One region of the Kitasatospora sp. YST-16 genome, then DNA from elsewhere that is predicted to be linked to it. Evidence: predicted binding sites of a transcription regulator. Region 1 holds the regulator's gene; each other region holds the start of a gene.
What was found. The regulator HrcA, encoded in region 1, represses chaperone genes, less so after heat shock. The targets are predictions, from matches to a motif close to TTNGCACTCNGNNNNNCNGAGTGCNAA.

Region 1 (9,448 bases):
ACGCCGACTCGCCCGGGGCGTGGGTCTTCAACGCCACGGTGGTCGACACGGTGCCCGCCTGCCTGCCCGCGCTGCGGGGCACGGAGGTGAGCCGGCAGAGTCCCGTCCCGGTCCCGTCCGACGCACCCCCGTCGGGCGTCCCCTCCGGTGGGGCGACCCCGGTCCCGACCGCGCCCGTCCCCTCCGGCACCGGGATCCCGACCCCGTCCGGCAGCCCGGGCGGCCGGATCCTGGGCTAGGTCCGGCCCGGCGGCTCAGGACCCGTCCGCGCCGGGCAGCGTGACGAAGTCGATCAACTCCTCGACCCGGCCGAGCAGTTCCGGCTCCAGGTCCTTCCAGCCGTCGACCGCGGCGAGGATCCGCCGCCAGGCCGCGGGGGTGTCCACCGGCCAGCCCAGCCGGCGGCACACCCCCTCCTTCCAGACCTCGCCGCGCGGCACCGCGGGCCAGGCGGGGATGCCCAGGGCGGACGGCTTGACGGCCTGCCAGACGTCCACGTACGGGTGGCCGACGACCAGCACGTGGTCGCCGGTCACCCGCTCGGCGATCCGGTGCTCCTTGGTGCCGGGCAGCAGGTGGTCGACCAGCACGCCCAGTCGGCGGCCGGGGCCGGGGGCGAAGGAGTCGACGATGGCGGGCAGGTCGTCCACGCCCTCCAGGTACTCCACCACCACGCCCTCGACCCGCAGGTCGTCGCCCCAGACCCGCTCGACCAGCTCGGCGTCGTGCCGGCCCTCGACGTAGATCCGCGACTCCCGCGCCACCCGGGCCCGGGCCCCCGGCACCGCGACCGACCCCGACGCGGTGCGCCCCGGCCCGCGCGGCGGCGCCGGAGCCGCGGCGACGGGCCGCACCAGCGTCACCACCCGCCCCTCCAGCAGGAACCCGCGCGGCACCAGCGGGAACACCCGGTGCTTGCCGAACCGGTCCTCCAACGTGACGGTGAACCCCTCCGCGGTCCGCTCGCAGCGCACCACCGCCCCGCAGAACCCGGTCGCCGCCTCCTCCACCACCAGGTCCCGCTCCGCCGCCACCTCCGGCGCCGCCTGCTGCCGCTTCCACGGCGGGGTCAGATCCGGCCCGTACTCCCTGCTCCGCATGGGCGGCAGTCTACGGAAGCCGACAGCCCGTCAACCCGCGTACGGCGCCGCCACCGCTAGCACCTCGGCGATCCGCCCGCCGACCGCCGCGCCGTGCGGCAGCGCCCGCACCTGCGGCGCGCCCCAGCGCGGGCGCACGCCGCGCACCGCCAGCAGGTGCACCACCCGCAGGGTGCGCAGGGTGTTGGAGACCTCGGCGGGCACCGGCCCGGGCTCCCCGGTGGCGAACACCTCGGCCACCGCGTCCAGCCAGCCGACCGCCTGGCGCTCCGTCAGCTCCGGCCGGGTCAGGGTCAGCGCGAGCGCGTGGCCGAGGCGGTCGTCCTCCATCGCGTCGAAGACGTGGCCGGTCGGGGCGAGCAGCCGGGCCGCGCCGAGCGCGGTCAGCGGCTCGGGGTCGACCTCCGGGTGCTGCCCGAACGCGGCGAGCAGGTCCGCGCCGTGCGCGACGGCGTGCAGCCAGCCCAGCTCGGGGTGGTGGCCGCGCAGGTCGGTCTCGGCCGGGTACCAGCGGGCGAAGGCGGCCGGCCACGCGGGCCGCAGGGTGCCGGTGCGCACGACGGCGGCCAGCACCAGCGGGGCGAACGTCCGCGCCTGGACCTCGGTGTCCTCGAAGCGGGCCGCCATCGCGTCGCCGAGCGCGAGCCGGCGCTCCTCCGGCAGCCCGGGCACCCAGCCGACCAGCCGGGGGTAGGCGCGCCCGTCGCGCTCCGCCGGGTCGGGCGAGCGCAGCGCCGCGCTGACGGCGGACAGTTCGGCGTCGGTGGGGTCGCGGTCGGCGAGGGCGGTCCAGTCGATCACGGTCGATCACCCTAGGTGCCCCGCCCGGTCGGTGCGTGGGATATTGCGGGGTGGGGACGGCGAACGGGGGATCGGTGCGTGGGCGGGGGTGGGTGGCGGGGGTGGTGGCCGTCGGGGTGGTGCTGGGTGGGGGTGGGTGTGCGGGGCGGGGCGGGGAGCAGCGGCCGGGGCGGTTGCGGGACCTGCTGCTGAGTGCGGAGCGGCTGCCGCCGGGGTACGTGCTGCGGGCGGGGGCGGCGGGCCTGGCCACGACCGGGGCAGCGGGGGGCGGGGCGAGTCCGGGGCCGCTGGTGGCGGTGGACTGCGGGGAGTTCGACACCGGGTCCTTCCTGACCCGGCACGCCCCGCCGCTGGAGGACGTCGCGGTGGGGCTGGAGCGCGTCCCGGCGGGCGGCCGGGACCGGGGCTGGTCGGGCCGGGAGTCGCTGGAGCGCTACCCGCCGGGGCGGGCCGGCCGGGTGCTGGCCGACCTCCGGGCCGCGGCGCTGCGGTGCGCCGCGGCCGGTACCGCGGTGGTCGCCGGGAGCGGGAGCGAGCGGACGGTGGCCGTCGAACCGCTGGGGGACGGGCTGCTGCTGCGGGTCACCCGGCGGGCGACCGGCGGCGGCGGCCCGACCTGGATCGACCGGACGGCGGTGGTGCGCAGCGGCGACGTGCTGCTGGTGGTGCAGGAGAGCGGCGGCGAGCGGGAGTCGGCGGAGCTGCCGGTGGTGCTCGGGGCGGCGGTCGCCGCCTACCGGGACGCGGCCGGGGAATGAGGCCGGGCGCTCAGTCCTCGATGCCCGGGGCGCCCCAGACCGGGAACCAGCGGGACAGGTCCGACTCGACCCGCAGGTCGTTGCGGAGCAGGTTGGAGACCTCGATCTCCAGCGGGTTGTCCCGCTTCTCCTGCCCGGCGACCTTGCACATCGGGTAGAAGGTGCCGCGCTTGTACAGGTACACCAGGGCCAGCGAGCGGCCCTCGGCGTCCCGGAAGGCGACCAGCGAGCAGAGCAGCTGCGGGCCGAAGCCGTTGGCCTCCAGCTCGCTGTTGACCGCGTGCAGGTCGTTGACCAGGTCGGGCAGTTCGTCCGGGGTGTGCCGGGCCAGCAGCCAGGAGTACCCGTAGGCGTCCCGGGAGGCCTCGACGGGGACGCCGCCGTGCCCGGTGTCCGCGTCCAGCAGCGCCTTCACCTGCTGCTGGACCTCGGTGAAGGCGGCGCCCTCGACCGCGGCGAAGCACACCGAGCCGAGGCCGGTCGGGGTGAACCCCTTGGCGGCCTGCAGGGTGAGCGCCGCCGACGGGATGCCGAACAGCTGGTCGAGGTCGGGCTTCACGGGCTTGGTCCGGCCGAACAGGGCGTCCAGGAATCCCACGCGGAAGGCTCCTCACTGGTGGTCGGTGGTGGCGGGCTCAGTGCCCGAGCTCGTCGGAGACCTTCCGCAGCTGGGCCAGCCGCTGCTCCAGCGACGGGTGGGTGGACAGCAGCCGGGAGGCGGTCTCCTTGGCGCTCAGCGCCGGGGCGAAGTAGAAGGCGTTGTACGGCTGGGCCTGCCGCAGGTCCTTGGTGGGGATGGCGCCGATCTGCCCGGTCACCTTGGTCAGGGCCGAGGCCAGCGCGGCGGGCCGGCCGGTCAGCTGGGCGGCGGCGCGGTCGGCGGCCAGTTCGCGGTAGCGGGAGAGCAGCCTGGTCAGCAGGAAGCTGATCGCGTACACCACCATCGAGGCCAGCGGGATCAGCACCATGGCGATCGCCGCGTTCTGGTCGTTGCTGTTGCGGTTGCCGCCGCCCATCATCCCGCTGTAGAAGGCGATCCTGGTCATCGCGCCGGCCAGCACGCCGAGGAACCCGGCCACCGTCATCACCGCGACGTCCCGGTGCGCGACGTGCGACAGCTCGTGGGCCAGCACGCCCTCCAGTTCCTCCGGTTCGAGCCGGCGCAGCAGGCCGGTGGTCACGCAGACCACCGCGTTCTGCGGGTTGCGGCCGGTGGCGAAGGCGTTGGGCATGTCGTTGTCGGCGACCGCGACCCGGGGTTTGGGCATGTCGGCCAGCGCGCAGAGCCGGTCGACCGCGCCGTGCAGCTGCGGGTACTGCTCGGGGGTGACTTGGTGGGCGCCCATCGCCCGCTCGGTGATCTTGTCGGAGAACCAGAACTGGGCGACGAACAGGCCGCCGGAGATCAGCACCACCAGCGGCCAGGCGCCGCGCAGCAGCACGATCAGCAGGCCGGTGAAGCCGACGTAGACCAGCCCGATCAGGAACATGGTGGTGACCATCCGGCCGGTCAGGCCGCGGTCGGGGGTGAACCGGGAGTGCTGTGGCGCCGACATCGCTGCTCCTCCTCGTGCGTCGCGCGGTCCGGACCGCGCCGCCGCGGCCGTCCGTCCCGCTCGCCTTCGATGCTGCCACCGGGCGGCCCCGCGGGCACCATCCGAAACGATGGGAATTCGGTGGGAAAGCGACACGCGCGGGGCGGGCCGCGGGCGCTTCGGTCGAGGATCACGTGGGTGGACCGTTCCTGCCGTCAGGCCCGGGCCGTACACTGGCACGTACGGTTCTGGCACTCTGCCCAGTTGAGTGCCAGGCCGGGTCAGACACCGGGTCAACGGACGACGACGGAGGTGCGTGCCCCATGCCAGAGGACGGCAAGCCCGACGGCCGACTGATCGACACGCGCCCGCCGGTCCGGCCGCTCGACGAGCGGCGCCTCGCGGTGCTCCGGGCGATCGTCCAGGACTACGTGGGCACCGAGGAGCCGGTCGGTTCCAAGGCCCTGGTGGAGCGGCACAACCTCGGCGTCTCCCCGGCCACGGTCCGCAACGACATGTCCGCGCTGGAGGAGGAGGGGTACATCCACCAGCCGCACACCAGTGCGGGCCGGATCCCCACCGACAAGGGCTACCGGCTGTTCGTCGACCGGCTCGCCGAGGTCAAGCCGATGACCGCCCCCGAGCGCCGGGCGATCCGGCACTTCCTGGAGGGCGCCGTCGACCTGGACGACGTGGTGGCCCGGACGGTGCGGCTGCTCGCCCAGCTGACCCGGCAGGTCGCGGTGGTCCAGTACCCGTCGCTGACCCGCTCCACGGTGCGGCACATCGAACTGGTGTCGCTCACCCCGACCAAGCTGATGCTGGTGCTGATCACCAACACCGGCCGGGTCGAGCAGCGAATGGTCGACTGCCCGGCCCCGGTCGGCGAGGCGCTGCTCGGGGAGCTGCGGGCCAAGCTCAACGGGATGGCGGGCGGCTGCCGGCTGCCCGAGGTGCCGACCGTCCTGGAGGACCTGCCGGCCGGCTTCGAGCCCGCCGACCGGCCCGCGGTCAGCACCGTGCTGGCGGTCCTGTTCGAGGCGCTGGCCGAACAGAACGAGGAACGGATCATGCTGGCGGGCACCGCCAACCTGACGCGTTTCGGCCATGATTTCCCGCTCACCATCCGGCCGGTCCTGGAGGCCCTGGAGGAGCAGGTGGTGCTGTTGCGCCTGCTGGGTGAGACGGCGGACTCGGCGATGACGGTCCGGATCGGCCACGAGATCGCCTACGAGGGGCTCAATTCCACGTCGGTGGTCTCGGTCGGTTACGGTTCGGGCGACCAGAGCGTGGCAAAGCTGGGAGTGATCGGTCCGACCCGGATGGATTACCCGGGCACAATGGGGGCGGTGCGCGCGGTGGCACGGTACGTCGGCCAGATCCTGGCGGAGTCGTAGCGGGGCGGCCGCAGCGGAACGGCGCAACAAGCAGCGTGCTGTCGCAGGCACTTCTAGAGGCGGAACAAACCGGAGCATTTGGTGGCCACGGACTACTACGCGGTACTCGGCGTCCGACGCGACGCGGGGCAGGACGAGATCAAGAAGGCGTTCCGGCGCCTCGCCCGTGAACTGCACCCGGACGTGAACCCGGACCCGAAGACGCAGGAGCGGTTCAAGGAGATCAACGCCGCCTACGAGGTCCTCTCCGACCCGCAGAAGCGGCAGGTCTACGACCTCGGCGGCGACCCGCTGTCGCCCAACGGCGGCGGCGCGGGCGGCTTCGGCGCTGGCGCGGCCGGGTTCGGCTTCTCCGACATCATGGACGCCTTCTTCGGCGCCGCGACCGGCCAGCGCGGCCCGCGCTCGCGCACCCGCCGCGGCCAGGACGCCATGATCCGGCTGGAGATCACCCTGGAGGAGGCCGCGTTCGGCACCACCAAGGAACTCCAGGTCGACACCGCCGTCACCTGCACCACCTGCAACGGCGAGGGCGCCGCGCCCGGCACCTCCGCGCAGACCTGCGACATGTGCCGCGGCAAGGGCGAGGTCTCCCAGGTCACCCGGTCCTTCCTGGGCCAGGTCATGACCTCCCGCCCCTGCCCGCAGTGCCAGGGCTTCGGCACCGTCGTCCCCACCCCGTGCCCGGAGTGCGCCGGCGACGGCCGGGTCCGCGCCCGCCGCACCCTCACCGTCAAGATCCCGGCCGGCGTCGACAACGGCACCCGGATCCAGCTGGCCGGCGAGGGCGAGGTCGGCCCCGGCGGCGGCCCCGCCGGCGACCTGTACGTGGAGATCGCCGAGACCAGCCACCCGACCTTCCAGCGGCGCGGCGACGACCTGCACTGCACCGTCACCATCCCGATGACCGCCGCCTCGCTCGGCACCCAGGTGCCGCTGCAGACCCTCGACGGCCTGGAGGAGGTCGACATCCGGCCCGGCACCCAGTCCGGCCAGTCGATCCCGCTGCACGGCCGCGGCATCACCCACCTGCGCGGCGGCGGCCGGGGCGACCTGATAGTGCACGTCGAGGTGCAGACGCCCACCAAGCTCGACCCGGAGCAGGAGGAGCTGCTGCGCCGGCTCGCCATGCTGCGCGGCGAGGAGCGTCCCTCCGGGCAGTTCGCGCCCGGCCAGCAGGGCCTGTTCTCCCGGCTGAAGGACGCCTTCAACGGCCGGTGAGACCCGAACGACCCGGGCCGGGAACGGTGCAGGGGCTGCGCGCCCCCGCCGTTCCCGGCCGGCTTTTTTGACGGCTCCGGTTCCGGCCGGGCTCCTGCTGAGAGGACCGCTGCACCGATGACCGCACCCGTGTTCGTCGTCGACGACCTGACCGGGACCGCCCCCGGCGCCACCGTCCGCCTCGACGGCCCCGAAGGCCGGCACGCCGTCGCCGTCAAGCGCCTGGAGCCCGGCGAGGCGCTCACCCTCGCCGACGGCCGCGGCCGCGGCGCGGACGGCACCGTCGCCGCGCTGCACGGCAAGGACGCCCTCGACGTGCTGGTCACCGCCGTCCGCGAGGAACCCGCCCCCGCGCCCCGGATCACCGTCGTCCAGGCCCTGCCCAAGGGCGACCGCGGCGAACTCGCCGTCGAGACCATGACCGAAGCCGGCATCGACGCGATCGTGCCCTGGGCCGCCGCCCGCTGCATCACCCAGTGGAAGGGCGAACGCGGCGCCAAGGCGCTCGCCAAGTGGCGGGCCACCGCGCGCGAGGCCGGCAAGCAGTCGCGGCGACTGCGCTTCCCGGAGGTCCGGGACGCGGTGACCACCCGGCAGCTGCTGCCGCTGCTCGCGGCCGCGAGCTTCGCGGCCGTCCTGCACGAGGAGGGCTCGCTGCCGCTCGCCGCCGCCGCGCTTCCGGCCGACGGCGAGATCGTCCTGGTGGTCGGACCCGAGGGGGGCGTCTCCCCGGACGAGATCGCCGCCTTCGCGGAGGCCGGCGCCGCGCCGTACCGGCTCGGCCCGTCCGTCCTGCGCACCTCCACGGCGGGCGTCGCGGCCGGCGCGCTGCTGCTGGGCCGCACGGGGCGCTGGGGGTAGCGGGGCGGGACCGCTGCGCGGGCGGGATGGTGCGAAGCCGGGGGCGCGGGGAGACCTGCTGCGCGGGCTGGGGTTGCACAACCAGGGGCGCGGGGAACTGCGCGCAGCGGGAGTCGCACGTCGGTGCGGTCGCGGGATAGTGCAACACACTGTCCTGCGAGGCGATCTGGCTGCGGGTGCTCGGTTGGCCGCGCAGTTCCCCGCGCCCCTGCTTGTGCAGGGCCTGGCGCGGCAGTTCTTCCCGCGCCCCTGGTTTCGCGTCTGCTTCGGCAAGGGCCGACGCAGCAGTTCTCTGACGTTCCGTGAGGTTCGCCGCCTAGGGTGGCAGGATGACGGAATCGACGCGCGGGTATTTGCGCCACCCCCACTTGCACGGTGACGCCGTGGCTTTCGTGGCTGAGGACGACGTCTGGCTGGCGCCCGTGGACGGCGGGCGGGCCTGGCGGGTGACGGCGGATCAGGCGCCTTCGGGGGCGGTGCGGTTCTCGCCGGACGGGGGGTCGCTGGCTTGGACGTCGGCCCGGGACGGGGCGCCGGAGGTGCACGTCGGGCCGGTGGAGGGCGGTCCGGCCAGGCGGTTGACGTACTGGGGGAATCCGTTCACCGCGCTGGTGGGGTGGACCGCGGACGGGCGGCCGATCGCCATCACCGCCGCGGGGCAGGAGACCATCCGGCGGACCTGGGCGTTCGCGTTGCCGCTGGACGGCGGGGAGCCGGAGCGGCTGCCGTACGGGCCGATCGGAGCGCTGGCGTTCGAGCCGGTGCCGGCGGGGGCCGGCGGGGGGCGGGTGCTGCTCGGGACGCACAACCGGGAGGCCGCGCACTGGAAGCGCTACCGGGGCGGCCGGGCCGGGAAGCTGTGGATCGGCGGCGGCGGGTTCGAGCGCCTGCACGCCGACCTGGACGGGCAGTTGGAGTGCCCGATGTGGGTCGGTGACCGGGTCGCGTTCCTGTCCGACCACGAGGGCGTCGGGCGGCTGTACTCCAGCCTCCCGGACGGTTCCGACCTGCGCGCGCACGGCCCGGCCGGGCACGGCTTCTACGCCCGGCAGGCGTCCACCGACGGCGCCCGGGTGATCTGGCAGAGCGCCGGCGAGCTGTGGCTGCTGGACGACCTGGACGGTGCCGAGGCACGCCGCCTGGACGTCCGTCCGGCCGGGCCGCGCACCCGGCGGCAGCCGCACCCGACGCCCGCCGCCGGGCAGGTGGAGACCGCCGCCCCGGACCGCACCGGCCGGGCCGCGGCCGTGGTGGTGCGCGGCACCGTGCACTGGGTCACCCACCGGGAGGGCCCGGCCCGGGTGCTGGACGAGACGCCCGGGGTGCGGGGCAGGCTGGCCCGGGTCGTCCCGGGCGAGGACGGTGCGCAGGGCGCGGTGTGGGTCACCGACGCGGAGGGCGACGACGCGCTGGAGTACGCCCCGGCGGTGCTGGGCGCGGAGCGGCGGCGGCTGGCGGCCGGGCGGCTCGGCCGGGTGCGCGGCCTGGCGGTCTCGCCGGACGGCAAGCAGCTCGCGGTGGCCTCGCACGACGGCCGGGTGCTGCTGGTGGCGCTCAGCGACGGCGCGGTCAACGAGCTGGCGCGCAGCGGCGACGGCGAGGTCGCCGGGCTGGTGTTCAGCCCGGACTCGGCGTGGCTGGCCTGGTCGCAGCCGGTGCTGGGCCCGTGGTCGCTGCGCCAGATCATGCTCGCCGACCTGACCTCGCGCACCGTCAGCGAGGCGACCCCGCAGCGCTTCCACGACTACTCGCCGGCCTTCACCGCGGACGGCAGG
Region 2 (9,448 bases), 1.9 Mb from region 1:
TCCAAGGTCCCGGGCGTCACCCCGTACGCGCTGCCGCTCGGCCCCGAGGAGGCCCAGGCCGAGTCGATGATCTGGACGATGAGCGGCGGCGGCGAACTCTCCGACAGCGTCGGCAACTACACCATCGACAGCCAGCCCAACCGGGACACCTTCAAGTGGCTGCGCACCAACCTGGTCGACCGGGGCCTGACCTACGACGACCCCGGCCAGGTCAACCGCAAGGACGCCTTCACCGCCTTCACCAAGGGCGAGGTCGCCATGCTCAACGGCCACCCCGCACTGATCAAGGCCGCCGCCGCGGCCGGCGTCCAGTACGGCACCGCCGCGATCCCGCGCAAGAGCAAGGAGGTCAAGGAGGTCGCCTTCGGCGTCGCCGACTGGCTGATGGCCTTCAAGGCCAACGGCCACCGGGCGGAGATCAAGAAGTTCCTGAACTTCACCCTCGCCAAGCAGAACACCCTGGCCTTCGACGAGGAGTACAACATGCTCCCCGTCACCCAGGACACCCTCGACGACATGTCGGCCAACGCCTCCCACCAGGACCTCGCCCAGTTCCTCCAGAACCTGCCCACCGCCAGCTTCTACCCCTACGGCGACCCCTCCTGGGACAAGGTCAGCAGCATGATCAAGCAGCAGATGGGCAAGGCCGTGAAGAGCGGCGGCGACCAGGTGCTCGCCGACCTGCAGTCCACCGCCCTCGCCGAGGCCGCCAAGGCCCGCCGGACGGGGTGACGGGGACGGGGGCGGTGCGACGGGGGACGGGGTCGGTGTGACGGGGGACGGTGCGACAGGGGCGGTGTGACGGGGGCGGTGTGACGGGGGCGGGGCATAGCCTGGACGCATGGCCGAACTGACCGAACGCGACCGGGCCGTGCTCGCCCTGGAAGCCCGCGGGTGGCGGACCGCCGGTGCCAAGGAGCAGGCGATCCGGCAGGAGCTCGGCATCTCCGCCACCCGCTACCACCAGCTGCTCAACGCCCTGCTCGACCGGGCCGAGGCACTCGCCCACGACCCGGTCCTGGTCAACCGGCTGCGCCGGATCCGGCAGGCGCGGCGCGAAGCCCGGCAGTGACCACCGGCCCGATAGCCGCCCGGCGACCGGCGGCGGCCGGTAGCGTCGGGGGCATGGGAATCGCTGAACAGATCACGACCCAGGCAGGTCGGACCGGACTGGCGGGCCTGCTCGCCGATCCGAAGTCCGCCGTCGTGGGACTCGACTTCGACGGCACGCTCGCCCCGATCGTCGCCGACCCCGACCGGGCCCGCGCCCACCCCGGCGTCGTCCCCGCACTCGGCGCGCTGGCCCCGCTGGTCGGCGCGGTCGTCGTGGTCACCGGACGGCCCGCCGCGACCGCCGCCGCGTACGGCGGCTTCACCGCCGCCCCCGGCCTCGAACACCTCACCGTCCTCGGCCACTACGGCGCCGAACGCTGGGACGCCCGCAGCAACGCCGTCACCGCCGCCCCGGCACCGCCCGGGGTGGCCGCCGTCCGCGGCGAACTGCCGTCGCTGCTCGCCGGGTTGGACGTGCCCGAGGGCACCTTCGTCGAGGACAAGGAACGCGCGCTGGCCGTCCACACCCGGCGCGCCCCCGAACCGGACGCGCTGCTGGAACGGCTGCGCGGGCCGCTCGACGAACTCGCCGGGCGGCACGGACTCGTCGTCGAACCCGGCCGGATGGTCCTCGAACTGCGGCCGCCCGGGGTCGACAAGGGAGCCGCCCTGCACGAGTTCCTCGCCGAACGGGACGCGGGCCCGGTCCTCTTCGCCGGCGACGACCTCGGCGACCTCGCCGCCTACGCGGAGATCGGCCGCCGCCGCGAAGCCGGCCACCCCGGCCTGCTCGTCTGCAGCGGCCCCGTCACCGGCGAACCCCCGGTCGCGGCCCTCGCCGAACGCGCCGACCTGCTGGTCGCCGGGCCGGCGGGGGTGGTCGACCTGCTGAACGGGCTGACGGAACTGCTGCGGGGGTAGGCCGCGGGCGCGAGCGGGATGGTGCGAAACCGGGGGCGCGGGGAACTGCGCGCAGCGGAGGGGCACGTCAGCGAGGTCGCGGGACAGTGCAAGTGGCTGTCCTGCGAGGCGATCTGGCTGTGGGTGCTCGGTTGGCCGCGCAGTTCCCCGCGCCCCCGGTTTCGCTCGGGTGGGCCTACAGCAATTCTCCTGCGCCCTGTCTGCGCCTTCCGGTCTGTGCCTCTGGCCTCAGAGCGCGTGGAGCTGGTCCAGGAACCACTGCTGGGGTGGGAGGGCGGTGGCGGCGGCGGCGAGGCGTTTGGTGCGGTCGGTGCGTTCGGCGGGGGGCATGGTGAGGGCTTCGGCGAGGGCGTCGGCGGTGGCGATGACGTCGTAGGGGTTGACGGTGATCGCGTCGTCGGCGAGTTCGGCGTACGCGCCGGCCTCGCGGGACAGGACGAGGGCGCAGCCGTGGTCGGAGACGACGGGGACCTCCTTGGCGACCAGGTTCATGCCGTCGCGGATCGGGTTGACCAGGGCGACGTCGGCGAGCCGGTACGCGGCGAGGGAGCGCGGGAAGTCGTCGTTGACGTGCAGGATGAGCGGCTGCCAGTCGGCGGTGCCGAACTCGGTGTTGATCTCCTCGGCGAGGCGCTGCACCTCGGCGGTGTAGTCGCGGTACTCGGCGAGGTCGGTGCGGGAGGGGTAGGCGAAGGCGATGTGGACGACGTTGCCGAGCCACTCGGGGCGGGTGCGCAGCAGGTGCCGGTAGGCGAGCAGGCCGCGGACGATGTTCTTGCTGAGTTCGGTGCGGTCGACCCGGACGATGGTGCGGCGCTCGCCCACGGCCTCGCGCAGGGTGGCGAGGCGTTCGTCGACGTCGGGCCGGTGGGCGCGTTCGCGCAGGAACTCGGCGTCGGCGCCGAGGCCGTGCACGCCGAGCCGGGTGGTGCGGCCGCCGTGGGTGACGGTCAGTTCGGAGCGGTCGACCTGCGCGCCGAGGACGGCCTCGCAGCAGTCGGCGAAGGCGAGGGCCCAGCGGCGGGTGAGGAAGGCGGCGCGGTCGGCGCCGAGGATGCCTTCGAGGACGGCGGCGGCGACGTCGTCGGGCAGCAGCCGGTAGTAGTCCGGCGGGGCCCAGGGGGTGTGCGAGAAGTGGCCGATCCGCAGGTCGGGGCGGAGTTCGCGGAGCAGGGCGGGGGCCAGCGAGAGGTGGTAGTCCTGCACCAGGACGGCGGCGCCGGGGGCGGCCTCGGCGGCGAGGGCTTCGGCGAAGGCGGCGTTGTACGCCCGGTAGGCGGCCCACTCGGTGCGGAAGTCGGCGCCGAAGGCGGGCTGCACGGGCGTCTGGTAGAGCAGGTGGTGGACGAACCAGAGGGTGGAGTTGGCGACGCCGTTGTAGGCGCGGGCGAAGGTCTCCGGATCGATGTCCAGCATCCGGACGGCCTGTCCGCCGACGTCGTGGCCGGCCAGGTCGAGGCGGCCGTCGGGGGCCTGCCGGGCGGCGGTGCGGTCGGCGTCGGAGAGGGCGGCGCAGACCCAGACCGCGTTCGGGTCGTCGATCGCGGAGAGCCCGGACACCAGGCCGCCACCGCCTCTGCGGAGGGTCAGTGAGCCGTCGTCCTCCGTGCGGAAGGACACCGGGCCGCGGTTGGAGGCCACCAGGATCGGGGCGGCTCCGGACTGCTGGGGGCGTTCGGACGCGTGATCGGCCATACAGCCAACCTTGCCGTGCGATCACCGGACCAAACCACTCGGCGCGGTGCGTGCCGGGTGAACTCCCGGGGTCAGCGGTCGCGGTACTCGGGGACGGCGGCCATCGGGGGGCGTTCGGTGGCCGGGACGGGGTGGGTGCGGGGGGTGAAGCCCGCGGCGGTGCGGGTGTACTGGGTGAGCAGCGGCCGGACCAGGTCGGGGTCGGCCTTGAGGCGGTGGGTGCGGTCCAGGCGTTCCAGGGCGGTGCGGTAGATGGTGGCGGCCATCCGGCCCAGCGCCTGGCCGTCCTGGTGCCGGTGGTGCCGGACGCCGACGTCGACCTGGGCCAGCGCGTCCAGCCCGGCCAGCTCCAACGCGTCGACCAGCAGGCCGAGTTCGACGCCGTAGCCGGTCGGGAAGGGCAGCCGCTCCAGCAGGCTGCGGCGGGCCGCGTACTCGCCGCCGAGGGGCTGGACGAAGCCGGCCAGCTGCGGCCAGTGCAGGCTGAGCAGCGGGCGGGCGACCAGTTCGGTGACCCGGCCGCCGCCGGCCGGGACGACGGCGCCGTCGGCCTCGAAGGGCCGGTCGTACATGGCCTTGACCAGTTGCAGGGCCGGGTCGGTGAGCAGTGGGCCGATGATGCCGGAGACGAAGGCCGGGTCGAACTCGCGCAGGTCGGCGTCGACGAAGCAGACGATCGCGCCGCTGGTGGCGAGCAGCGAGCGCCACAGCACCTCGCCCTTGCCGGGTTCGGCGGGCAGCCGGGGCAGGATCGCGTCGCGGTGCACCACCCGGGCGCCGGCGGCGGCCGCGGCGGCGGCGGTGCCGTCCTGCGAGCCGGAGTCGACCACCACCAGCTCGTCGACCAGCGGGACGCGCTCGACCAGCTCGGTGCGGATCGCGGCGACGATCTCGCCGACGGTGGGCTCCTCGTCCAGCGCGGGCAGCACCACGCTGACGGTGCCGGCCGCCCCGGCGGCGCGTTTGGCGGCCAGCAGCAGGTCGAGCGGCCGGTCGGCGGCCGTCCACGATCGGCGGCGCAGCCAGTCGGCCACCTCCGGCAGGACCCCGGGCTCGGGCTGCTCCGGCAAGTCTCGCTCCCTGTGTCGGTTCGTCTCGGGTGTCGGACGCGGGGGTGGGTCCGCGCGGGCCTTCGGATACAGTCTTCGTATTGCGATCGTGCCTTCGCACCCGGGGGTCGCTCGCAGCGTACGACCACAACTTCACAGAGCTCATCCAGAGGGACTGAGGGAACGGCCCGTTGAAGTCCCGGCAACCCTCCCGCGCGGCCAGCAGGCCCGGCGGGACAGGTGCCAATTCCGTCCCGGACGCGACCGCGCTCCGGGGAAGATGAGGAGAAAGGGCCTCGCCACCATGGCTGTTGACACCGCCGCACCCACCGCCGTCGACCTCGGTCCCGCGACCGCGCTGTCCTGTCGGGAGTGCGGAACGCGCTTCCCGCTCGGCCCGAGCTTCGCCTGCCTGGAGTGCTTCGGCCCGCTGGAGATCGCCTACGACTACGCGGGCTACGACGCCGAGGAGCTGCGCAAGCGGATCGAGGCCGGCCCGGCGTCGATCTGGCGCTACGCCCCGCTGCTGCCCGTCCCGGCAGACGTGGCCGGCAAGCCGAACCTGAACCCGGGCTGGACCCCGCTGGTCAAGGCCGACAACCTGGGCCGCGAGCTGGGCTTCACCGCGCAGCTGCACATCAAGGACGACTCGGGCAACCCGACCCACTCCTTCAAGGACCGGGTGGTGGCCTGCGCGATCGAGGCCGCCCGGGCCTTCGACTTCACCACGCTGTCCTGCTCCTCCACCGGCAACCTGGCCGGCGCGGTGGGCGCCGCGGCCGCCCGGGCCGGCTTCAAGTCCTGCGTGTTCATCCCGCACGACCTGGAGCAGGGCAAGGTCGTGATGGCCGGCGTGTACGGCGGCGAGCTGGTCGGCATCGACGGCAACTACGACGACGTGAACCGCTTCTGCTCCGAGCTGATCGGCGACCCGGCCGGCGAGGGCTGGGGCTTCGTGAACGTCAACCTGCGCCCGTACTACGGCGAGGGCTCCAAGACCCTGGCGTTCGAGATCTGCGAGCAGCTCGGCTGGCGGCTGCCCGACCAGCTCGTCATCCCGATCGCCTCCGGCTCCCAGCTCACCAAGATCGACAAGGGCCTGCAGGAGCTGATCAAGCTCGGCTTGGTCGAGGACAAGCCGTACAAGATCTTCGGCGCCCAGGCCGAGGGCTGCTCCCCGGTCTCGGCCGCCTTCAAGGCCGGCCGCGACGTGATCAAGCCGGTCAAGCCGGACACCATCGCCAAGTCGCTGGCGATCGGCAACCCGGCCGACGGCCCGTACGTGCTGGACATCGCCCGCCGCACCGGCGGCGCGGTCGAGGACGTCACCGACGCCGAGGTGGTCGAGGCGATCAAGCTGCTCGCCCGCACCGAGGGGATCTTCGCCGAGACCGCGGGCGGCGTCACCGTGGGCGTGCTGAAGAAGCTGGTCGAGACCGGCCTGCTGGACCCGTCCAAGGAGACCGTCGCGATCAACACCGGCGACGGCCTCAAGACCCTCGACGCGGTCGCCGACGCCGGCATGACCGCCGTGATCCGCCCGACGCTGGAGTCCTTCCGCGCCGCCGGCCTCGCCACCGCCTGACACCCCCCCACGCCGCCCCACGCCCGAGGAGCACCGCATGAGCGCCACCGTCCGCATCCCGACCATCCTGCGCACCTACACCGGCGGCGCCGCCGAGGTGACCGCCGAGGGCGCGACCCTGTCCGCCGTCATCGCGGACCTGGAGGCGAACCACGCCGGCATCGCCGCCCGCCTGCTGGACGACACCGGCAAGCTGCGCCGCTTCGTCAACGTGTACGTGAACGACGACGACGTGCGCTTCGCCGAGGGCCTGGAGACCGAGATCAAGGACGGCGCCTCGGTGTCGATCATTCCGGCGGTGGCCGGCGGTTGCTGAACCGCCCGCATTCCCGCGGCCGCCGTTCGGTCCGGAATTCCTTTTTCCGGACCGGGCGGCGGCCCGTTGCGCGCCGGGGCCCGGCGGCCCGGTTACCTGCGGTTTTCCGGCGCGGCGGGTCGCCGGAATTCCGACCGGTTCGGGGGAGTAGAGTTCCGGTCAGGTCCGTTCCCCTCCACGGCCCGGTTCAATCCTCGTTTTCCGCACCGCGCTCCGCCCGTGCAGAACCCGTTCCGCCCCCGCTTCCGCCTCGCTTCCGTCCCGCGCGCTGAGACGTCCGCCGGGGAGCTTTCCGCCTGTTCTGTCAGGCCGCCGTCAGAATTGTTCCGTCGTTTTGCGGCGACGCGTCCGTTATGTCCCGTGGCAATTGTCGACGGATGCGCCTTTCGTTCCGAAATATCCCCCGCCGGGCGGCGGGGTTCCCCGCAAATTGGGCCTGTTGCAGAGGGCGCATATCCGGATACATTCAGCCGCGACAGAGGCTGCGCCGTACGGGGGGGAGTCCCCAGGCCGGTCTTCCAGACCTCCGGGTCCGCGTCCTGCGGATCTCTGAAGGGCCAGCACAGCACAAGGGGAGTTCGGAATGGCTCAGGGCACCGTCAAGTGGTTCAACGCCGAGAAGGGCTACGGCTTCATCGCGGTCGACGGTGGAGCGGACGTGTTCGTCCACTACAGCGCGATCCAGATGGACGGCTACCGCACCCTGGAAGAGGGCCAGCGGGTCGAGTTCGAGATCTCGCAGGGTCAGAAGGGTCCGCAGGCCGACATGGTCCGCGCCGCCGGCGCCTGACGGCCCCGGCGGACCGCCACGCACCGAAACTCGCAGGCCCGCCCCCGACGCGACGCGTCCGGGGCGGGCCTGCGGGCTTTCCGGGCGGCCCGCGGGTTGCCCGGCGGCCGGTCGGCGGGGCCCCAATGGGCTTGCACTCGCCACCCCAGAGTGCTAATCATTGGCGTTAGCACTCACCGTGTGAGAGTGACAAACGGACCGGGCCGGTGAGGCCCCGGAAGCGGTAGGGGAAGGGACCCCCGCTCTCCTGGGCCGTCCGTCGCGGGCACCCCTTGGTCCGAGCAGTCGACCGTGTCCCGGAGGACCACTTCTGATGGCCAAGATCATCGCCTTTGACGAGGAAGCCCGCCGCGGCCTTGAGCGTGGCATGAACCAGCTTGCCGACGCCGTGAAGGTCACGCTCGGCCCCAAGGGTCGCAACGTCGTCCTGGAGAAGAAGTGGGGCGCCCCCACGATCACCAACGACGGTGTCTCCATCGCCAAGGAGATCGAGCTCGAGGACCCGTACGAGAAGATCGGCGCCGAGCTGGTCAAGGAGGTCGCCAAGAAGACCGACGACGTCGCGGGTGACGGCACCACCACCGCCACCGTGCTCGCCCAGGCGCTCGTCCGCGAGGGTCTGCGCAACGTCGCCGCCGGCGCCAACCCGATGGCCCTCAAGCGCGGCATCGAGAAGGCCGTCGCCGCCGTCTCCGACCAGCTGCTGGCCCAGGCCAAGGACGTGGAGACCAAGGAGCAGATCGCCTCCACCGCCTCCATCTCGGCCGCCGACACCCAGATCGGCGAGCTCATCGCCGAGGCCATGGACAAGGTCGGCAAGGAAGGCGTCATCACCGTCGAGGAGAGCAACACCTTCGGCCTGGAGCTCGAGCTCACCGAGGGCATGCGCTTCGACAAGGGCTACATCTCCGCCTACTTCGCCACCGACCTGGAGCGCATGGAGGCGAGCTTCGAGGACCCGTACATCCTCATCGCCAACTCCAAGATCTCCTCGGTCAAGGACCTCCTCCCGCTGCTGGAGAAGGTCATGCAGAGCGGCAAGCCGCTCGTCATCATCGCCGAGGACGTCGAGGGCGAGGCCCTGTCGACCCTGGTCGTGAACAAGATCCGCGGCACCTTCAAGTCCGTCGCCGTCAAGGCCCCGGGCTTCGGCGACCGCCGCAAGGCCATGCTCGGCGACATCGCCATCCTGACCGGCGGCACCGTGATCTCCGAGGAGGTCGGCCTCAAGCTGGAGAACGCCGGCGTCGACCTGCTGGGCACCGCCCGCAAGGTCGTCATCACCAAGGACGAGACCACCATCGTCGACGGCGGCGGCGACAGCGACCAGGTCGCCGGCCGGGTCAACCAGATCCGCGCCGAGATCGAGAACTCCGACTCGGACTACGACCGCGAGAAGCTCCAGGAGCGCCTGGCGAAGCTCGCGGGCGGCGTGGCCGTCATCAAGGCCGGCGCGGCCACCGAGGTCGAGCTCAAGGAGCGCAAGCACCGCATCGAGGACGCGGTGCGCAACGCCAAGGCCGCCGTCGAGGAGGGCATCGTCGCCGGTGGCGGCGTCGCCCTGCTGCAGGCCGGTGTCGCGTTCGAGAAGCTGGAGCTGGAGGGCGACGAGGCCACCGGTGCCAACATCGTCCGCGTGGCGCTGGAGGCCCCGATCAAGCAGATCGCGACCAACGCCGGCCTCGAGGGCGGCGTCGTGGTCGAGAAGGTCCGCAACCTGCCCGCCGGCCACGGCCTGAACGCCGCGACCAACGAGTACGTCGACCTGGTCGCCTCCGGCATCATCGACCCGGCCAAGGTCACCCGCTCCGCCCTGCAGAATGCCGCCTCCATCGCGGCGCTGTTCCTCACCACCGAGGCCGTCATCGCCGACAAGCCGGAGAAGGCCGCCGCGGCCGCCGGCGGCGGCATGCCGGGCGGTGACATGGACTTCTGATCCCCCTCGGGATCAGGCGCTCCAACGCGTTCGTCCGTGAGGGCGGCCTCCTTCGGGAGGCCGCCCTCACGGCGTTCTCGCCCGGGTCACTCCTCCGTGGGAC
Region 3 (9,448 bases), 600 kb from region 1:
CGCCCATGTCCGGGCTGCGCAGCCGGCGCGGGGCGAGCCGCCAGGTCGGGTCGGCCAGCGCCTGGGTGACGGTGGCCCGCAGCTCGGCGCGCGAGGCGTCCTTGTGCAGGTAGCCGCGGGCCCCGGCGGCGACCGCGAGGGCCACCCCGTCCAGGTCCTCGGCGACGGTGAGCATGATGATCCGGGCGCCCGGGTCGGCCGACAGCAGCCGGCGGACCGTCTCCACCCCGCCGAGGCCGGGCATCCGGACGTCCATCAGAACGAGATCGGAACGGTCGGCCACCCAGCGGCGGAGGACCTCCTCACCGTTCGTCGCAGTGGTCACCCGGTCCACGCCGGGCACGGTCGCCACCGCACGGCGAAGCGCCTCCCGGGCGAGCGGGGAATCGTCGCAGACGAGTACGGATGTCATGACCGTCGTCCTCCGCAGCTGATCCGCGTCACGTTGAGCCTCCTGGCTGGTACGAACCTCTCCGACACGGCCCCGGACGGACCCGTCCCGATCGCCTCGCTGCGCGACCGTTCCCTGTCCTGCGCCCGCTGACCGCCTCCGTACATCCAACGACCGTCACTCGAATGAGTTACGGCCTCACGTCCATATCCACCACTGTACGTGGCCGACCCATCACAGAAGAGCCACCTCGCGGTGCACACGCCGCACTTTTGTGCAGCTCGCGCGCGGTGCCCGCGCCGCGCACGCCCTCCGCGGAGGGCCCGCGCCCGATCGGGCACCCGATCGGTGCAGCAATCGGGTTCAAACCTCTTGCCCCGTTTGTCCGTTTTTATAGCTTCTGTCAGGTCATTGACTGATTCGTCGGACTGTGGGTGACTTGTCCGTGTAGTTGGCGTAAGTCATATTTCCAGGTGTCCGTACCGGCCCCGTGCAGCCTCGCCGCAGCAGTCGCAGCCGAGCCGCCAGGTCCCGAGCCATGAAGGGAATGAGCCATGGCAGATTTCTCCCGCCTCCCCGGCCCCAACGCAGACCTCTGGGACTGGCAGCTCTCCGCCGCCTGCCGCGGCGTCGACAGCTCGCTGTTCTTCCACCCCGAGGGCGAGCGCGGCGCGGCCCGGACCTCCCGCGAGACGAGCGCCAAAGAGGTCTGCATGCGCTGCCCGGTCCGCACCCAGTGCGCGGCCCACGCCCTGGCCGTCCGCGAGCCCTACGGGGTCTGGGGCGGCATGACCGAGGACGAACGCGAGGAGCTGCTCGGCCGCTCCCGCAACCGCCTGGCCGAAGTCCCGCTGGCGATGCCGCAGACCATCCGCCGCTGAACCCCCGCCCCGCCGCGGCCGTCCCCGCCGCAGCGGCCCGCACCACGCGGACGCGTCGCCCGCCCGTCCCCGGCCGGCGCCGCGCTCAGCGGGCGGCGGCCGACGCCGCGAGCTGGTCCAGCATCAGCGCCACCGCCGGAACCTCCGCCAGGTCCGGCAGGGTCAGCGCCACCACCTCGCGCCGGGCCGGCTCGCCCGACGCCACCCGCACCGGCACCGCCGCCACCCCGGGGTGCCGCACCGACTCCAGCGCCAGCCCCGGCAGCACCGCCACCCCCAGGCCCGCGCCGACCAGGCCCACCACCGCCGGGTAGTCGTCGGTGGCGAACTCGATCGCCGGCGCGAAGCCCGCGTCCGTGCACAGCTCCACCAGGTGCCCCCGGCACTGCGGACAGCCCGCGATCCACTGCTCCCCCGCCAGCTCCGCCAGGTCCACCGGGTCGCCCTCGCCCCGGCCCGCCAGCGGGTGCCCGGCCGGCACCAGGCCCACCAGCGGATCGTCCAGCAGCGGGCGCACCACCAGTTCCGTCCAGTCGTTCGCGGCCGCCGTCGCCGCCGCCTCCAGCGCCGCCTCGGCCCGCGCCTCGCGCAGCGTCGCGTGCGGGGACGGCAGGCTCAGCCCGCCCTGCGAGTCCGGGTAGCGGAACGCCAGCGCGACCTCGCACTCGCCGCCCCGCAGCATCGCCAGCGCCTGGGTCGGCTCCGCCTCCACCAGCGAGACCCGCACCCCCGGGTGCGCCGCCCGCACCTGCGCCACCGACCGCGGCACCAGCGTCGAACTCGCCGTCGGGAACGAGACCAGCCGCACCCGCCCGGCCCGCAGCCCGGCGATCGCCGCGACCTCCTCCTCGGCCGCCGACAGCCCCGCGAGGATCCCGTCCGCGTGCCGCAGCAGCACCCGCCCGGCCTCGCTCAACTGCATCTCCCGCCCCGACCGCACCACCAGCGGGGTGTCCACCGCCTTCTCCAGCGCCTTCATCTGCTGGCTCACCGCGGGCTGCGTGCACCCCAGTTCGCGCGCCGCGGCGGAGAACGACCCGGTCCGGGCGACGGCGTGCAGGACGCGGAGGTGGCGGGCTTCGATCACGCCGTCAACTGTAAGGGGAGCCGGAAAACACCAGGGCCCGAGAGACTGCGAAAGCGGGGGCGCGGGGAACTGCGCGCCCGGCACCGCCCGCGGCCGACGACGTGCCTCCGGGGCCCTGCTCCACGCGAAGGGGCGCGAGGCCCCGGCGGCCCGAGCCCGGCACCACGGGGGTGCCCGGCCGGTCGCGCAGTTCCTCGCGCCCCTTCAGTGCCTGGCGGCTAGCCGTTTCAGTGGCTGTGGCCGTGGCCGCCGTGCGAGTGGCCGTGGCCCGCGGCCTCCTCCTCTTCCTTCTTCTCCACCACGAGGGTCTCGGTGGTGAGCAGCAGGGAGGCGATGGAGGCGGCGTTCTCCAGGGCGGAGCGGGTGACCTTGACCGGGTCGATGACGCCGGCCTTGACCAGGTCGCCGTACTCGCCGGTGGCGGCGTTGTAGCCCTGGCCGGCCTCCAGCTCGGCGACCTTGGAGGTGATGACGTAGCCCTCCAGGCCGGCGTTCTGGGCGATCCAGCGCAGCGGCTCGGCGAGCGCCTTGCGGACGACGGCGACACCGGTGGCCTCGTCGCCGGACAGGCCGAGGCCGTCCGCCAGGACCTTCGCGGCGTGGACGAGCGAGGCGCCGCCGCCGGCGACGATGCCCTCCTCGACCGCGGCGCGGGTCGCCGAGATGGCGTCCTCCAGGCGGTGCTTGCGCTCCTTGAGCTCGACCTCGGTGGCCGCGCCGACCTTGATCACGCAGACGCCGCCGGCCAGCTTGGCGAGGCGCTCCTGGAGCTTCTCGCGGTCCCAGTCGGAGTCGGTGTTGGCGATCTCGGCCTTGATCTGGGCGACCCGGCCCGCGACCTCGGCGGAGTCGCCGGCGCCGTCGACCACGATGGTCTCGTCCTTGGTGACGGTGATCCGGCGGGCGGTGCCGAGCACGTCCAGGCCGACCTGGTCGAGCTTGAGGCCGACCTCCTCGGAGACGACCTGGCCGCCGGTGAGGGTGGCGATGTCGCCGAGGATCGCCTTGCGGCGGTCGCCGAAGCCGGGGGCCTTGACCGCGACCGCGTTGAAGGTGCCGCGGATCTTGTTGACCACCAGGGTGGAGAGGGCCTCGCCGTCGACGTCCTCGGCGATGATCAGCAGCGGGCGGGAGCCGCCGGCCTGCAGGACCTTCTCCAGCAGCGGCAGGAGCTCCTGGATGGAGGAGATCTTGCCCTGGTTGATCAGGACGTACGGGTCCTCCAGGACGGCTTCCTGGCGCTCCGCGTCGGTGACGAAGTACGGCGACAGGTAGCCCTTGTCGAACTGCATGCCCTCGGTGAACTCGAGCTCGACGCCGAAGGTGTTGGACTCCTCGACGGTGATCACACCGTCCTTGCCGACCTTGTCGATCGCCTCGGCGATCAGCTCGCCGACCTGGGCGTCCTGGGCGGAGAGGGAGGCGACGGCGGCGATGTCGTCCTTGCCCTCGATCTCGCGGGCCACCGAGAGCAGGTGCTCGGAGACGGCGGCGACGGCCTTGTCGATGCCCTTCTTCAGGGCGGCCGGGCCGGCGCCGGCGGCGACGTTGCGCAGGCCCTCGTTGACCAGGGCCTGGGCCAGCACGGTGGCGGTGGTGGTGCCGTCGCCCGCGACGTCGTTGGTCTTGGTGGCGACCTCCTTGACCAGCTGCGCGCCGAGGTTCTCGTACGGGTCGTCGAGCTCGACCTCGCGGGCGATGGTCACACCGTCGTTGGTGATGGTGGGGGCGCCGAACTTCTTGTCGATGACGACGTTGCGGCCCTTGGGGCCGATGGTCACCTTGACGGTGTCGGCCAGCTTGTTGACACCGCGCTCCAGCGAGCGGCGGGCGTCCTCGTCGAACTGCAGGGTCTTCGCCATGGTCCCGTTTCCTCAGGGGTAGGTCTGCGTACGTGGAGCAACAACCGCGCCCCGGGCCCCTGTCGGTGCGACACGGATCCGGGGCGGGCTGGGACGTCTTACTGCGCGGACGTCTTACTTCTCGATGATCGCGAGGACGTCGCGGGCCGAGAGGACGAGGTACTCCTCGCCCTGGTACTTCACCTCGGTGCCGCCGTACTTCGAGTACAGGACGATGTCACCGACGGCGACGTCGAGCGGCAGACGCTGGCCGTCCTCGAAGCGGCCCGGGCCGACGGCCAGGACGACGCCCTCCTGGGGCTTCTCCTTGGCGGTGTCCGGGATCACCAGGCCGGAGGCGGTGGTGGTCTCGGCGTCGAGCGGCTGGACCACGATGCGGTCCTCGAGCGGCTTGATGGCAACCTTGCTGCTGGTGGTCACGTCCGAGCTCCCCTTCGGAGATTACGGGGTTGTCTAACAGGTAGGTGGCGACTTCTGCGCGCCCGCCGTCGCGGGGGTCGGACACGCTTCATCGCGTTAGCACTCTCCCTGGGGGGAGTGCCAGGAACGACCTTAGGACGCCGTTAGCACTCAGTCAACCAGAGTGCCAACGACGTCGTGTCGGATTCTCGCCCGCCACCCGCCGCACGCCCCCCGGGAACGGGTACCCGCGCCGGACGGAGCTGAGCCCGGGTACTCAGGTGGTGCACCAACGGCCCGGCCAGGATGGGCACATGACGACGATTCGACGCCCCGCCGGCCGGGACGCGCTGCACGCGACGTGGCTGCTGGCGCTGGAGGTGCTGGCGCTGACCCAGCTCCCCCAGCTGCTGACCATGCTGAGGTTCAGCTACGCGTACGTGGCCGATCCGTCGGTCTTCGGCCTGCCGGGGCAGCTGGTCGGGGGCTTCCTGCTGGTGGGCGGCCTGGGCCTGCTGGGCGCCGTACCGGTGCTGCTGGCGACCGGTGTGCTGGTGTCGCGCCGCCTGGGCCTGCGGCTCGCACCGGCGGCGCTGCTGGCGGGGCTGCCGCTGGGGGTCCTGCGGGCCTTCTCGCCGCTGGCGCCGCGCTGAGCACGGGCCCGCGCGGGTTGAGTAGCGGCACTCAGGCGGTGCGCCGATCCCCTTGCCACGCTGGGCGCATGACGACGATTCGACCGTCCGTGCGGCGGGACGCGTTCCACGCGGTGTGGCTGCTGGCCCTGGTGGTGCCGCTGCTGATGGCGGTCCCGTACCTGTTCGTGGTGGGCGTGTTCGGCCTGGCCGTGATGTCCGAGCCGGACGGGACCGGCGACGGGGCGGGCTCGGCGGTGGCGGTGTGCGGGCTGCTCCTGCTGCTGGCGGTGGCCGTGCCGGTGCTGGCGACGGCGCTGACCGCCCGGCGGGGGTACCGGATCGCGCCGCTCTCGCTGTGGACGGCGGGCCCGGTGCTGGCGGTGGCGCTGTCCTCGGTGGTCGGGCTCTGAGCACCGGCGCCGGGCGGGGACAATGGCCCGGTGGAGATCGAGTCGTTCCGGGCGCTGCTGACCGAGCAGGGGCAGGCGCTGCTGGCCGAGTTGCGGGGGTTCACGGCGGCCGGGGAGCTGGCGCTGGCGACCAGGCTGCGGCGGGAGTACCCGGCGGAGCTGGTGCGGGCGGCGTTCGAGCAGGCCCGGCTGCGGCAGCGGGCGGAGGCGAAGTTCGGGGCGGACGCCGCTTCGATGTACTTCACCCAGCACGGGGTGGAGCAGGCCACCCGGCGGTCGGTCGCCGAGTGGCGGGCGGGCCGGTTCGCGGCGCTGGGGGTGAAGCGGCTGGCCGACCTGTGCTGCGGGATCGGCGGGGACGCCGTCGCGCTGGCCCGGGCCGGGATCGCGGTGCTGGCGGTCGACCGGGACGGGCTGACCTGCGAGGTGGCCCGGGCGAACGCGGCGGCGCTGGGCGTGGCCGACCTGGTGGAGGTCCGGCAGGCGGACGTCGCGGAGGTCGACACGGCGGGCTTCGACGCGGTGTTCACCGACCCGGCGCGGCGCACCTCGCGCGGCCGGGTGTTCGACCCCGAGGCGTACTCGCCGCCGCTGTCCTGGGCGGTGGAGGCGGCCCGCGGCGCCCCGTTCGGCGCGCTGAAGGTGGCGCCGGGCATCCCGCACGAGCTGGTGCCGGAGGGCGCCGAGGCGGAGTGGGTCTCGGACCGGGGCGAGGTGAAGGAGGCGGTGCTGTGGTTCGGCACGGACGCCGCCGAGCCGTACCGGGCGACGCTGCTGCCGGGCCCGCACTCGCTGTCCGGCGGCGCGCTGCCGGCCCCGCCGGTGGGCCCGGTGGGGCGCTACCTGTACGAGCCGGACGGGGCGGTGATCCGGGGCCGGATGGTGGCGGAGGTGGTGGCGGCGGTGGGCGGGCGGCTGATCGACCCGATGATCGCCTACGTCACCTCGGACGAGCTGCGGCCGACCCCGTACGCGCAGGCGTACGAGCTGACCGACGTGCTGCCGTTCCAGGTGAAGCGGTTGAAGGCGCTGGTGAAGGAGCGCCGGATCGGCACCCTGGTGGTCAAGAAGCGCGGGGCGTCGGTCGTCCCGGAGGAGTTGCGGCGGCAGGTGAAGCCGGCCGGGCCGAACGCGGTGACGGTGATCGTGGCCCGCACCGCGGCCGGCCCGGTGATGATGCTGGGTCAGCCGGTCGGCTTGGCGATGTAGTCGTCGAGGCGGGCGACCGCGAAGCCCTGTTCCTGGATCCGGGAGAGCAGTTCGCCGAACATCTGGGTCATGGTCTCGCCCTTGAGCTCGGACGGGCCGCGGAAGTGGGCGAGGATGATGTCGCCGTTCTTCAGCTTCTTGTCGGCGGCCTGGTACTGCATGTCGTGGATCTGCATCGACTCCCGCCACAGCACGACGGCGCGCGGCCCGCACTCCTGGACGGCGGTGTTCAGGGTCGGGGTGTTGGCGCCGTCGCCGTAGGGCGGGCGGAACAGGTACGGGGCGGTGCCGTACTGCTCGGTGAGGGCCGCCTGGTCGTCGCAGACCTGCGACTTCTGCTGGGCGGCGGTGAGCTTGCTCATCACCGGGTGGCTGACGGTGTGGTTCTGGATGCTGTTGCCGAGCGCCTGCAGCGGCTTGAAGTAGCCGTAGTCGCCCTTCACGATGTCCTTGGTCAGGAACATCGTGATCGGGACCTTGAGTTCGGTGAGCATCTCGACGAACTTCGGGTCCTTCTCGGCCCCGTCGTCGATGGTGATGAACACGACCTTGTCGGAGGTCGGGACTTCGCTGAACACCGGCACCTGGCCGGACTTGGTCAGCTTGATCGGGCGGTCGGCGGGCGGCGCGGGCGCCTTGGGCATCGGCTTGAGGCCCCACTTGGCCCAGGCGGCCTCGGGCACCGCGTCCTGGGCCGGGGAGGCGGACCCGCCGGCGGACGGCGAGCCGGCCGCGGAGGACGCCGCGGCGGGCTTGGCCGGGGCGGCGGACGACCCGGCCGGGGCCGGGTCGCTCCCGCAGCCGCTCGCCGCCAGCAGCACGGCCAGCGCGCCCGCCCCGTACCCGATCCGCTCCCGCATGCCCACCGGTGCCCCCGTCGCCTCTGCTGCTTCTACACGCGTGTCGATGTTCAGGACGCAGGGTACCGGTTCGGCGGTTGCCTACCCGGCATCCGTGCGGGTGAAGGTCCAGCGGTGCACCGGGCGGGCCAGCAGCCCGGCGGGCGGCTCGGGCACCGGCTGCGGCTCGCCCGTCCACAGCGCGATCAGCAGCACCCGCTCGCCCGGCGCGGTGAACAGCTCGACCCGCTCCAGGCCGGCCGCGCCGCGCACCGCGGGCAGCGCGGACTCCCGGGCCCAGGCGTGCAGTTCGGCGCCCCGGCCGTCCGCCGCCCGGGCCTCCCACATGGCCGCCAGGGTCACTTCAGGGCCTCGTGCGCGTGCGCGTGGAAGCTGCCGTGCTCGCCCGGGACGTGGGTCTCGGTGACCGGCAGCGAGGAGTCCGCCGACAGGTCGAAGGAGGACGGGGTGCGGTTCCGCCAGACCATCTCGGCGCCGAGCGCGGCCACCATCGCGCCGTTGTCGGTGCACAGGCCGGGCCGCGGCACCCGCAGCACGATGCCCGCCTTGTCGCAGCGCTGTTGGGCCATCTCGCGCAGCCGCGAGTTGGCGGCCACGCCGCCGCCGATCATCAGGTGGTCGACGTCGTTGTCCTTGCAGGCCCGGACGGCCTTGCGGGTCAGCACGTCGGTGACCGCCTCCTGGAAGGACGCGGCGACGTCCGCCACCGGCACCGGCTCGCCGGCCCGCCGCCTGGCCTCCACCCAGCGCGCCACGGCGGTCTTCAGGCCGGAGAACGAGAAGTCGTACGCCGGGTCCCCGGCGTTGTTCAGCCCGCGCGGGAAGGCGATCGCCTTCCCGTCGCCCTCCTTGGCCATCCGGTCCACCACCGGCCCGCCCGGGAAGCCCAGCCCGAGCACCCGCGCCACCTTGTCGAACGCCTCGCCCGCCGCGTCGTCGATGGTCGCGCCCAGCGGCCGCACGTCGGCGGTGATGTCGCCGCTGAGCAGCAGCGAGGAGTGCCCGCCGGAGACCAGCAGCGCCATCGTCGGCTCGGGCAGCCGGCCGTGCTCCAGCTGGTCCACGCAGATGTGCGAGGCCAGGTGGTTGACGCCGTACAGCGGCTTGTCCAGCGCCCACGCGTACGCCTTGGCGGCGCTGACGCCGACCAGCAGCGCGCCCGCCAGGCCGGGGCCCGCGGTGACGGCGATGCCGTCCAGGTCGCTCGCCTTCACCCCGGCGGTGTCCAGCGCCCGGCGGATGGTCGGGACCATCGCCTCCAGGTGCGCCCGGCTGGCGATCTCCGGGACGACGCCGCCGTAGCGGGCGTGGTCGTTGACGCTGGAGGCGACCGCGTCGGCCAGCAGGGTGGTGCCGCGGACGATGCCGACGCCGGTCTCGTCGCAGGAGGTCTCGATGCCGAGGACGAGGGGTTCGTCAGCCATTGTGATGATCCTTCAGATCGCTTGCGTCGCTTGCCAGGTGGTCCAGACGCATCACCAGTGCGTCCACGTTGGCGGGCTGGTAGTAGCCCCGCCGGATCCCGACCGGCTCGAACCCGAACCGCTCGTACAACCGCTGCGCCCGGAGGTTGTCCACCCGCACCTCCAGCAGCAGCTCGGCGCAGCCGCGCCGGACCGACTCCCCGACCAGTTCGGTCAGCAGCAGCGTCCCGAGCCCCGCCCCCTGCCGGTCGGCGTCCACCGCGATGGTCTGCACGTCGCTGTCCGGCCCG

Region 2: groL (chaperonin GroEL) is a predicted target of HrcA. The motif match lies at 7,576-7,602, and genes of this name have one in related genera.
Region 3: groES (co-chaperone GroES) is a predicted target of HrcA. The motif match lies at 4,785-4,811, and genes of this name have one in related genera.

The regions. Positions count from the first base shown of each region.
Region 1 covers NZ_CP113837.1:2,131,168-2,140,615, reverse strand. Annotated here, with positions in the region: gene OU787_RS09720 (hypothetical protein) at 1-239, shown strand, start outside; gene OU787_RS09715 (DUF3097 domain-containing protein) at 255-1,100, opposite strand; gene OU787_RS09710 (DUF2785 domain-containing protein) at 1,131-1,901, opposite strand; gene OU787_RS09705 (hypothetical protein) at 1,994-2,659, shown strand; gene pspAB (PspA-associated protein PspAB) at 2,670-3,257, opposite strand; gene htpX (zinc metalloprotease HtpX) at 3,295-4,215, opposite strand; gene hrcA (heat-inducible transcriptional repressor HrcA) at 4,518-5,591, shown strand; gene dnaJ (molecular chaperone DnaJ) at 5,673-6,812, shown strand; gene OU787_RS09680 (16S rRNA (uracil(1498)-N(3))-methyltransferase) at 6,930-7,673, shown strand; gene OU787_RS09675 (S41 family peptidase) at 8,003-9,448, shown strand, end outside.
Region 2 covers NZ_CP113837.1:3,997,462-4,006,909, forward strand. Annotated here, with positions in the region: gene OU787_RS18405 (extracellular solute-binding protein) at 1-732, shown strand, start outside; gene OU787_RS18410 (DUF3263 domain-containing protein) at 842-1,072, shown strand; gene otsB (trehalose-phosphatase) at 1,126-1,974, shown strand; gene OU787_RS18420 (alpha,alpha-trehalose-phosphate synthase (UDP-forming)) at 2,203-3,669, opposite strand; gene OU787_RS18425 (glucosyl-3-phosphoglycerate synthase) at 3,741-4,739, opposite strand; SAM riboswitch class I at 4,878-5,005, shown strand; gene thrC (threonine synthase) at 5,023-6,303, shown strand; gene OU787_RS18435 (MoaD/ThiS family protein) at 6,341-6,619, shown strand; gene OU787_RS18440 (cold-shock protein) at 7,203-7,409, shown strand; gene groL (chaperonin GroEL) at 7,723-9,345, shown strand.
Region 3 covers NZ_CP113837.1:2,729,908-2,739,355, forward strand. Annotated here, with positions in the region: gene OU787_RS12235 (response regulator transcription factor) at 1-412, opposite strand, end outside; gene OU787_RS12240 (WhiB family transcriptional regulator) at 946-1,272, shown strand; gene OU787_RS12245 (LysR family transcriptional regulator) at 1,358-2,359, opposite strand; gene groL (chaperonin GroEL) at 2,587-4,221, opposite strand; gene groES (co-chaperone GroES) at 4,336-4,641, opposite strand; gene OU787_RS12260 (hypothetical protein) at 4,935-5,273, shown strand; gene OU787_RS12265 (hypothetical protein) at 5,342-5,665, shown strand; gene OU787_RS12270 (class I SAM-dependent methyltransferase) at 5,696-6,874, shown strand; gene OU787_RS12275 (polysaccharide deacetylase family protein) at 6,850-7,734, opposite strand; gene OU787_RS12280 (hypothetical protein) at 7,816-8,061, opposite strand; gene tsaD (tRNA (adenosine(37)-N6)-threonylcarbamoyltransferase complex transferase subunit TsaD) at 8,073-9,158, opposite strand; gene rimI (ribosomal protein S18-alanine N-acetyltransferase) at 9,151-9,448, opposite strand, start outside.